DNA from 2 places in the Massilia sp. X63 genome. Region 2 is predicted to be linked to the other one. Evidence: predicted binding sites of a transcription regulator. Region 2 holds the regulator's gene; the other holds the start of a gene.
The links. The regulator sigma-54, encoded in region 2, starts transcription at its own class of promoters, with help from an activator protein. The targets are predictions, from matches to a motif close to TGGCANGNAANCTGCTTT.

Region 1 (4,866 bases), on a different contig from region 2:
CGGCCTGCTGATCGCGTTGCTGTACCCGCGCGACACGGGGACGCAGACTTCGCGCGGGCCGCTCGGCCAGGCCTTGCGCGACGTGTTTCGCGCGCCGGTGTTCCGCACCACGGCCTCGCTGGTGCTGATTCCGCATGCGGTGTTCTTCGGCATCCAGGGCCTGTGGATCGGGCGCTGGCTGACCGACGTCGCGCGTTTCCCGGACGACGCGGTGGCCTACCTGCTCTACATGGGCATGGCCTCGGTGATCTTCGGCGCCATCGCCGTGGGCACGATCACGGAATGGGCGGGCAAGCGCGGCATCGCCCCGCTCGACGTCGCCGCGGCCGGCATCGGCGTCTTCCTGCTGGTGCAGGCCGCCTTCGTCGTCAGTTACGCGCCGAGCTTCCAGCTGCTGTCGGTGCTGTTTACGCTGGTCGGGACGATCACCGGCATCGAGTACGCGATCATCGCGCAGTCGATGCCGCGTGAGCTGACCGGGCGCGCGGCGACCTGCCTGAACCTCCTGATCTTCATCGGCGCCTTCGTGGTGCAGGCGGGATTCGGCTTGATGATCGGGCTGTGGACGGCCGACGCGGCAGGCCACGCTCCCGCAATGGCCTACCGCGTGGCCTTTGCGGTACTGGTGCTGGTGCAGCTGCCCGGACTGGCCGGCTTCGTCATGCGGCGCCGGCGCCAACGCAGGGCCGACACGGCTCCCACGGTCGACGAGGGCATGGCGGTAACGTCCTGAAGGCCGGGTATTTCTCGGGTAACGGACGGCGCGATGTGCCCGGACTGGCTAATATCGTGCCAGAATGGACGCCGTCCGTCGTTCCCGGGAGAGCACCATGCGAGACCCCATCCTGCCCCGCCTGGCCGCGGGCGCCATGCTCCTGCTGCTTGCCGCCTGTGCCGAACAATCCATCTTGCCGAGCGGCGCCGACGTCGGCCCGCAGCCGACCATCAAGGCGCCGGTCAGGCGCCTGATCCCGACCGTCGACATCGCACCCGCCAGGGGCTGGCCGCCAGGCGGCGCCCCGCGCCCCGCCGCCGGCCTGGCGGTGAAGGCCCTTGCGTCCGGCCTCGACCACCCGCGCTGGCTGTACGTGCTGCCCAACGGCGACGTGCTGGTGGCCGAAACCAATGCGCCCGAGCGGCCCGAAGACCGCAAGGGCATCCGCGGCTACGTCATGGGCAAGGTGATGGCGAAGGCCGGCGCCGCGGTGCCGAGCGCGAACCGCATCACGCTGCTGCGCGATGCCGACGGCGACGGCGTGGCGGAGCTGAAGACAGTCTTCCTGAAGGGCCTGAACTCGCCCTTCGGCATGGCCCTGGTGGGCGACATGCTGTACGTGGCGAACACCGACGGCATCGTGCGCTTCCCCTACCGCGAAGGCGACACCGCGATCGGCGCACAGCCGCAGCCGGTGGCGCCGCTGCCGGGCGGTCCGTTGAACCATCACTGGACCAAGAACATCGTCGCCAGCCCGGACGGCCGCCGGCTGTACGCCACCGTGGGCTCGAACAGCAACGTCGCCGAGAACGGCATCGACAAGGAGGCCGGCCGCGCCGCCATCCTCGAAGTGGACATCGCCACCGGCCGGACGCGGGTGTTCGCATCGGGCCTGCGCAACCCGAACGGCATGGCCTGGCATCCGCAAAGCGGCGTGCTCTGGACCGTGGTGAACGAACGCGACGAGCTGGGCAGCGACCTGGTGCCGGACTACCTGAGCTCCGTGAAGGAGGGGGGCTTCTACGGCTGGCCGTACAGCTACTACGGCAAGCATGTCGACGAGCGCGTCACGCCGCAGCGCCCCGACCTGGTGGAACAGGCGATCGTCCCGGATTACGCGCTCGGCGCCCACGTGGCGGCGCTCGGCCTGGCCTTCTATACGGGTGCGCTGCTGCCGCAGTTCGAGAACGGCGCCATCATCGGCCAGCACGGCTCCTGGAACCGCAAGCCGCTGGCCGGCTATAACGTGGTCTATGTGCCGTTCAGGGAGGGCAAGCCGGCCGGGAAACCGGTCGAGCTGCTGACCGGTTTCGTGGACGGGAATGGCGATGCGCTCGGGCGCCCGGTCGGGGTGGCCATCGACAAGCGGGGAGCGATCCTGGTGGCGGACGACGTCGGCAACGTGGTATGGCGGGTGGCGCCGGTCGGCCGGTAGTTCCCGGGCCGCCCTCGTCAAGGCCGAGATCGCCACGCAGCAAATTGCCCTGTCGGGATCTTTTACAGTCGAGCAGGGTGTATTGACGAGGGGGCTGCAAGTAGTTGAATTTTATAACGTTTGCGTAGTGGCATGGCTTTTGCTAAACCCGTTCTGCACTGCCAACTCGACAATAAAACTAGGGATATCATGAAAAAAGCACTCGCCGCGCTCGCATTAGCTACGTTCTCGCTGGCCGCCCAGGCGGTTCCAACTTTCGTCGGCGCATACCAGGTCAACGACGGTCCGGCCTGGGTGGTCAATCCGGAAGTGTATTCCGCGACGGAAGCCGCCGCACTGATCTTCGGTGGCAAGGCGTCCGATTATTTCATTTCGATCGTCAATTCCAGGGACCATACCACGATCACGCATACCGGTTGGTATGACGGCTGGGGCGAGCACTGGGGAATGGAGTTCGACGAAAACTACAAGCTCGATCTCGGCGCGCCTGGCTACAACACCCCTGGCGGTGCTCAGAGCGCCCGCTCTGCTTTTGTGCAGGATGGCCTCGGCAGCCAATTCGTGAATTACGTCTGGCGCGCGGATGTCGCGGCGGCTGTACCTGAACCAGCCTCCCTCGCGCTGATTGGCCTGGGCGTTCTCGGCTTGGCAGGCGCTCGCCGCCGTCGCACTTCCTGATCGGCCCTGCGCGTGACGCCGAACGCACGCCGATAGCTTACGCGCAGCCGCCCGCCAGCAGGAGCGGCAAGCCGGTCCAGGTAATTCCCACCAGCGCCAGCAGGGCCGAGAGGGCCGCCGCCCAATCGAGCAGGCCGGCTGCGGCGCCGGCGCCCGGGCGCAGGATCGCGCGCTCGCGCCAGGCCAGCCACAGGCATAGCCCGAGCGCCGCCGCCGTTGCTGCCCCGAGCAGCATGCGGTCCGGCCCCTCCGTGCGCATCGAGGCCGGCGTGCACTGCGCCGCCGCCAGCAGGTAGCAGAAGGTGAAGTGGGTTGCCCAGACCAGCAAGGGCAGGGTACCGCGCAGGAGCTGCCGGAAGAAATGGTCGTGCATGATTTACTCCATCAGCAGCGGCAGGACCTGCACCAGCGCCATGCCGGCGATGCCCTGCAGCGTCGTGTAGTGCCACAGCAGGGCCACATTGTCGAGCGTGGCGCGGCTGTGCTCTCCCAGGTGGCCGCGCCAGGCGCGCAGGCACAGGTAGGGACCGGCGATCGCCAGCACCACCACGTGCAGGCCCTGGTAGCTGAGCAGGGCGCCGATCGCGGCGGCCCAGGCGCTGGCCGTCGGGTCGAGGCCGGCGAACTGGTGGCCGCGCAGGTCCAGCAGGAAGGCGGCCGTGGTGCAGCCCAGCGCCAGCAGCACCAGCCAGGGCAGGCGCCGCTTGCCGAGCGCGCGCACCGCCAGCAGCATCGATGCCGAGCTGGCCAGCAGCAGGCCGCTTGACGCCAGCTGCCAGGGCAGGGCCGGCAATGCCGCGCCCGGCGGCGGGCAGACCAGCAGGCGCATCGACACGTGGATGTAGGCGTAGCCGAAGGAGGCGAAGATGCAGGCATCCACGACCAGCATCACCATCGTGCCCCACCACGACTGCGAGGCCGTGGTCTTGGCATTCACCGGCAGCACCAGGTCGTCGGCCACGCGCGCCTCCTTGATGGGCGGCTTGCGGTCCGACTGCCACAGCCAGGCGATGGTGCCGCCCACCGCCATCAGGCCGAAGATCCAGGCCAGCAGCATCGCCTTCACCGTCAGCAGCAGGAAGAAGCCGGCGGTGCCGAGAGCGGCGATCACGGGCAGCCAGCTGTCGCCGGGCAGCACCATCAGGTAGCGCGGTTCGGCGCTCACCGGACTGGTGGCGATGGTTTCGCGCAGGCCGGTGGCGGTTTGCGGGAGGTAGTGCTGGCCGCGCTCGACTTCCGCGGACAGGGTCGGCTGGTCCCACAGCGGATTGACCGAGCTGATGCGCGGGATGCTGCGGTTGCCGTAGGACTCGGAGGGGAGCCATTCGAGCGTCGGCGCGTTCCAGGGATTGCCGACCTCTTTCTCGGGCCGGCGCAGGGTGCGCACGGCGTCGACGATGAACAGCAGCACGCCGAAGGCGAACACGAAGGCGCCCGCGGTGGACAGCATGTTCAGGAAATCCCAGCCCATCTGCGCATCGTAGGTGTAGACCCGGCGCGGCATCCCGTACAGGCCCGTGATGTGCATCGGGAAGAAGGACAGATTGAATCCGCCGAACATCAGCCAGAACACCCAGCGCGCCATGCGCTCCGACAGGCGCTGGCCCTTGACCAGCGGGAGCCAGTAGTACATCGCCGCGAACACCGGGAACACCATGCCGCCGATCAGGACGTAGTGCAGGTGGGCCACGATGAAGTAGGTGTCGTGCACCTGCCAGTCGAAGGGAATCACCGCCACCATCACGCCGGTCAGCCCGCCCAGCACGAAGATGAACATGAAGCCCATCAGGAACAGGGCCGGAGCGTGCATGCGCACGCGGCCGTTCCACAGCGTGGCGATCCAGGCGAACACCTGGATGCCGGTCGGGATCGCCACCGCCATGCTGGCGGCCGAGATGAAGCTCATCTCCAGCACGCCCAGGCCGGCCGTGAACATGTGGTGGGCCCACAGGCCGAAGCTGAAGAAGCCCACCCCGACCAGGGCCACGATGATGGCGCGCCGTCCCACCAGCGGGGTGCCGGCGATGGTCGGGATCAT
Region 2 (4,866 bases):
TCGAAGAAGCGCGCCACCATCGACGGCAGAACCTCCTCCAGCGTCGCCGGATTCCACTTCGGCGCATTGTCCTTGTCGATCACCAGCGCGCGCACGCCTTCCAGCACTTCGCCGTGCTCGAAATTGCGGCGCACCAGGTTGCGCTCCATGCGCAGGCAGTCCGCCACGTCCAGCGCAGCGCCGCGCAGCAACAGCTCGCGGGTCACGCACATCATCAGCGGCGAACGCTGGCGCATCGCCTTCAGCGCCTTCTGCGCGAACGGGTTCTCGTCGCGCGCCAGCGAGGCCATGATCGCGGCCACCGAGGCGGCGCCGAAATGCGCGTCGATCACGCCGCGCTGCGCCTGCAGCTCGCTCGATCCCAGCTGCGCCGCATACTGCGCCGCGTAGCTGCGGATCGCCGCCGGCAGGTCCGCCCCCGGGGTCGACTCGACCAGCGCGTTCAGGCCGGCCAGCGCCGCGGACGGCACGAACACGTCGGCCAGCCCCACGTAGAGCGCGTCGGCCGCGCCGATGGTCAGGCCGGTCAGGCCCAGGTACTGGCCCAGCTGGCCCGGCGCGTGCGACAGGAAGTGGCTGCCGCCCACGTCCGGGAACAGGCCGATGTTCACCTCGGGCATGGCCATCTTGGTGCGCTCGGTCACGATGCGCAGGCCGCAATCCGGACCGCCCTGGGCGATGCCCATGCCGCCGCCCATCACCACGCCGTCCATCAGCGCGATGTACGGCTTCGGATAGAAATGGATCAGGTGGTTCAGCGCGTATTCTTCGGTAAAGAAGTCTTCCAGCAGGGCACTGCCGCCCATCGGGCCCACATGGCCCATCTCATGGAAGAAGCGGATGTCGCCGCCCGCGCACAGGGCTTTTTCGCTGGTGCTGGTGATGACCACAGCGTCGATGCCGGCATCGTCTTTCCAGCGCAGCAGGATGGCGGTCAGGGAACGCACCATGTCGAGCGAGAGGGAATTCAGGGCCTTCGGCCGGTCGAGCGTGATGACGCCGGTGCGATTGGCCACGCGGGTCAGGACGTAGTCGGTCATGATGGTGTTCTGTGGTCGAAAAGACATGCATTCTACAGAACTCCGGCGTAAAACCGGAAGCGCAGAAAAGTAACAGCGCCGTACAGATGCAAAAAGGGCGCCCCCTTAGACGCCCTTGCTGTTGTGCTACGGCTGGTTCGCAAACAACGCGTTACGCAGCGGCAGCTTCTCCGTTGTCCGGAAGGCGCTTGTGCGCCACGTGATTATGGTTTTGCAACATGGATTTGTGTTTCAGAACCTGTCTGTCCAGCCTGTCCATCAGCGTGTCGATCGCCGCGTAGAGGTCTTGCGCGGCACTGGCCACATGCAGGACCTTGCCCGATACCTGGAGATTGATCTCGGCTTTCTGCCGCTTTTCTTTTTCGGTAAGGTTATCGATGGCGAGGAACACGTGGGTGTCGATCACGTGGTCGAAATGGCGGGTGATGCGCTCGAGCTTATTCTGAACGTATTCACGGATGGCGGGGGTGACTTCGAGATGGTGGCCGCTGATTGTGAGGTTCATACACACTCCTTTGAGATGTCGCGCTGCCCGCGCCACAAGGCAAGTGTGGGCAGTGCAGATTACAAGGATTTGCGGAGGCTGACGGGCGGAATCTTGAGCGCTTCACGGTACTTGGCAACCGTCCGGCGCGCAATGACCATACCTTGTTCCCCGAGCATCTCCGCGATCTTGCTGTCGGATAAAGGGTTCCTAGGGTCTTCTGCTCCTGTCAATTGCGCAATGAGCGCGCGGATCGCCGTCGAGGAGGCTTCTCCCCCCGCTTCGGTGGCGACATGGCTTCCGAAGAAGTACTTCAGCTCGAACATGCCGTGCGGGGTCAGCATGTATTTCTGCGTTGTGACACGGGAAATTGTGCTCTCGTGTAGGCCTAGTGTATCAGCTATCTCACGTAACACAAGGGGGCGCATGGCAACCGCACCGTGGCTGAAAAAGTTACGCTGGCGCTCGACAATTGCCTCGGCAACGCGCAGGATCGTATCGAAACGCTGGCGCATGTTCTTGATCAGCCACTTGGCTTCCTGCAGCTGCGCGCCCATCTGGCTTTCGCTCCTGCCCTGCTTGAGCAGGTTGGCGTACAGGGCGTTCACGCGCAGCTTCGGCATCACCTCCGGGTTGAGCGCTACCTGCCAGCCGTCCTTGGCGCGGCGCACGATCACGTCCGGCACCACGTAGTCCGACACGCCCCCACCGAAGGCGGCGCCGGGATGCGGGTTGCACTGGCGGACCACGGCCTGCACCTCGCGCAGGTCTTCGTCGTCGCAGTCGAGCGCCTTTTTCAGCTTGGTGTATTCGCGCTGCGCGAACCAGGTGAGATAGCCCTCGACGATCTTCAGCGCCAGGCGCCGCGTCACCAGGGGCACGCCCGGCATGCGGCGGATCTGCAGCGCCAGGCATTCGGCCGCGCTGCGTGCGCCGACGCCGATCGGGTCCAGGCTCTGCACCAACGCCAGCGCGCAGCGCAGCTCGTCCATCTCGATCTCGAGTTCGGCCGGCAGGCGCGCGTGGATCTCGTCGAGCGGTTCTTCCAGGTAGCCGTTGTCGTCGAGCGCGTCGATCACCAGTTCGGCCAGCGCGCGGTCGCGCGTGCCGCAGCCGGTCAGGCGGATCTGCTCCGCCAGGTGTTCGCGCAGCGTGATGCCTTCGGCTTCCAGCTGCGGACGGCCGTCTTCGTCGTCGCTGCCGCGCGCGCCGCCGCCATCCATGCCCCAGTCGCCCTCGGCCTCGCCGTGTGCGCTGTCGGCGCCGTGGGCGCCGTCATCGACGCCCTCGGCCTCCGGCTTGGCGCCTTCCTGCGGCTCCTGCCCCGGCTGCGGCTGCGGCGCCTCGCCATTGGCCGGCGCGTTGTTGATCGCGCCGTCGGCCAGCAGCCGCACCGAGCGGTCGAGCGGGTCGTCGAGCCGTTCCAGCAAGGGGTTGTCGGACAGGATCTGCTCGATCTCCTGGTGCAGTTCGAGCGTGGACAGCTGCAGCAGCCGGATCGACTGCTGCAGTTGCGGCGTGAGCGCCAGGTGCTGCGAAGTGCGAAGCTGGAGAGACTGTTTCATGCCCGATGCTCTTGATTACATCCTGAAATGCTCGCCGAGATACACGCGCCGTACGGATTCGTTGGCGATGATGTCGTCGGGGCGGCCGGAGGCCAGCACGGCGCCCTGGTTGATGATGTAGGCGCGGTCGCAGATGCCGAGCGTCTCGCGCACGTTGTGGTCGGTGATCAGGACCCCGATGTTGCGCTCCTTCAGGAAGCGCACGATGCGCTGGATCTCGATCACCGCGATCGGGTCGACGCCGGCGAAGGGTTCGTCCAGCAGCACGAAGCGCGGATTGGTCGCGAGCGCGCGCGCGATCTCCACGCGCCGGCGCTCGCCGCCCGACAGCGACAGCGCCGGGTTCTCGCGCAGCTTCTCGATCTGCAGTTCGGCCAGCAGCGTGTCGAGGCGCTCGTTGATCTGGTCCTTGGACAGCGGCTTGCCGTCCACGCGCTGCAGTTCCAGCACGGCGCGGATGTTCTCCTCCACCGTCAGCTTGCGGAACACCGAGGCTTCCTGCGGCAGGTAGGACAGGCCCAGCACCGCACGCCGGTGGATCGGCAGGCTCGAGATGTCGGTGCCGTTGATGTCGATGCTGCCGGCGTCCGACGGCACCAGGCCCACGATCATGTAGAACGAGGTGGTCTTGCCGGCGCCGTTGGGGCCCAGCAGGCCGACCACTTCGCCGCATTCCACCTGCAGCGACACGTCGCGCACCACCAGGCGCTTGCCGTAGCTCTTCTGCAGGCCCTTGACGATCAGGGTGCTGCAGCCTTCGCGCGCCAGTGTCGTCGTGCTTGCGCTCATCGCTTCGGTCATTGCTTGGCGCCTTCGCTGGCTGGGGCCGTGGTGCGGCGCGGCGCGATGATCAGGGTGCCGCGCCCGCCGCCCACCTTGCTGGCGCCGCTGGCGTCGTTGCGCACCTGCGCGACTTCGCGGCGGTTGTCGTAGGAGATGAACGGCCCCTTGATCTCGTTGGTCATGCGGCCGTTCTCCAGTTCGCGCACCTCGGCGTTGGTGAACAGCTTCACCAGCTCGGCGCGCTCGTCGTATTCGATGCGCTGGGCCTGGCCCTCGACCCACAGGTCGGCCCCGCCGTCGCGCTTCTGGCGGAAGGTGGCCAGCTTGCCGCTGTTGGCCGTGAGCGTCACGCTCATGTAACCTTCCGGCGTTTCCTTGACCAGGGCGCGGTCGGATTTGAGCACCAGCGTGCCGCGCGTGAGCACGACGTTGCCGGTCAGGATGCGGGTCTGCGTGACCTCGTCGACGTCGAGCGTGTCGAAGTTGATCACGGCCTGCTTGAGCGAATCGGCGCGCTCCGCCGAGGCGCCGAAGGCGGCCAGGCTGAGAAATGCGGCTGCGATGATTTTTTTCATGTTGCTTGTCCTGGTTGACGCGCTGCGCCTTTACTGGCGCGCACGTGGCGGATAGACGATCTGGCCGCGGCTGGCGAGGTGCAGCTTCTGGGTCGCGTTGTTGGCGACCATGCCGGTGCCGGTCACGGTCGCGGCGCCGAGCTGCATCTGGATCGGCTGGCCTGTCTTGAGGATTTCTTCGTCGGGCAGCACCGTGAGCGCCTCGGTCTGCACCCGCAGCGCTTCGCTGGTGGGGGTGGCCGGACGCTGGATGTCGACCTTGCCGAGCAGCTCGACGCGGTGCTCCTCGTGGTAGATCTGGGCGTGGTTGGCGACGATGGTCATGCGCGGGCGGCCGGGCGTCATGCCCTGCATCACCGGCGCCTCGACCTGGGACACGTCGCCCAGCGGCGTGTGGGCCAGGCGCTTGCCCGACACCA

Region 1: a site for sigma-54 is predicted at 2,279-2,296, ahead of AB3347_RS05525 (PEP-CTERM sorting domain-containing protein). Genes of this name have one in related genera too.

Annotation. Positions count from the first base shown of each region.
Region 1 is NZ_JBFTEF010000002.1:299,911-304,776, reverse strand. It holds gene AB3347_RS05535 (MFS transporter) at 1-733, shown strand, start outside; gene AB3347_RS05530 (sorbosone dehydrogenase family protein) at 831-2,150, shown strand; gene AB3347_RS05525 (PEP-CTERM sorting domain-containing protein) at 2,340-2,828, shown strand; gene AB3347_RS05520 (hypothetical protein) at 2,866-3,201, opposite strand; gene ctaD (cytochrome c oxidase subunit I) at 3,205-4,866, opposite strand, start outside.
Region 2 is NZ_JBFTEF010000011.1:100,837-105,702, forward strand. It holds gene AB3347_RS19780 (enoyl-CoA hydratase/isomerase family protein) at 1-1,040, opposite strand, end outside; gene raiA (ribosome-associated translation inhibitor RaiA) at 1,192-1,545, opposite strand; gene AB3347_RS19790 (RNA polymerase factor sigma-54) at 1,605-3,089, opposite strand; gene lptB (LPS export ABC transporter ATP-binding protein) at 3,105-3,890, opposite strand; gene lptA (lipopolysaccharide transport periplasmic protein LptA) at 3,887-4,447, opposite strand; gene lptC (LPS export ABC transporter periplasmic protein LptC) at 4,478-4,866, opposite strand, start outside.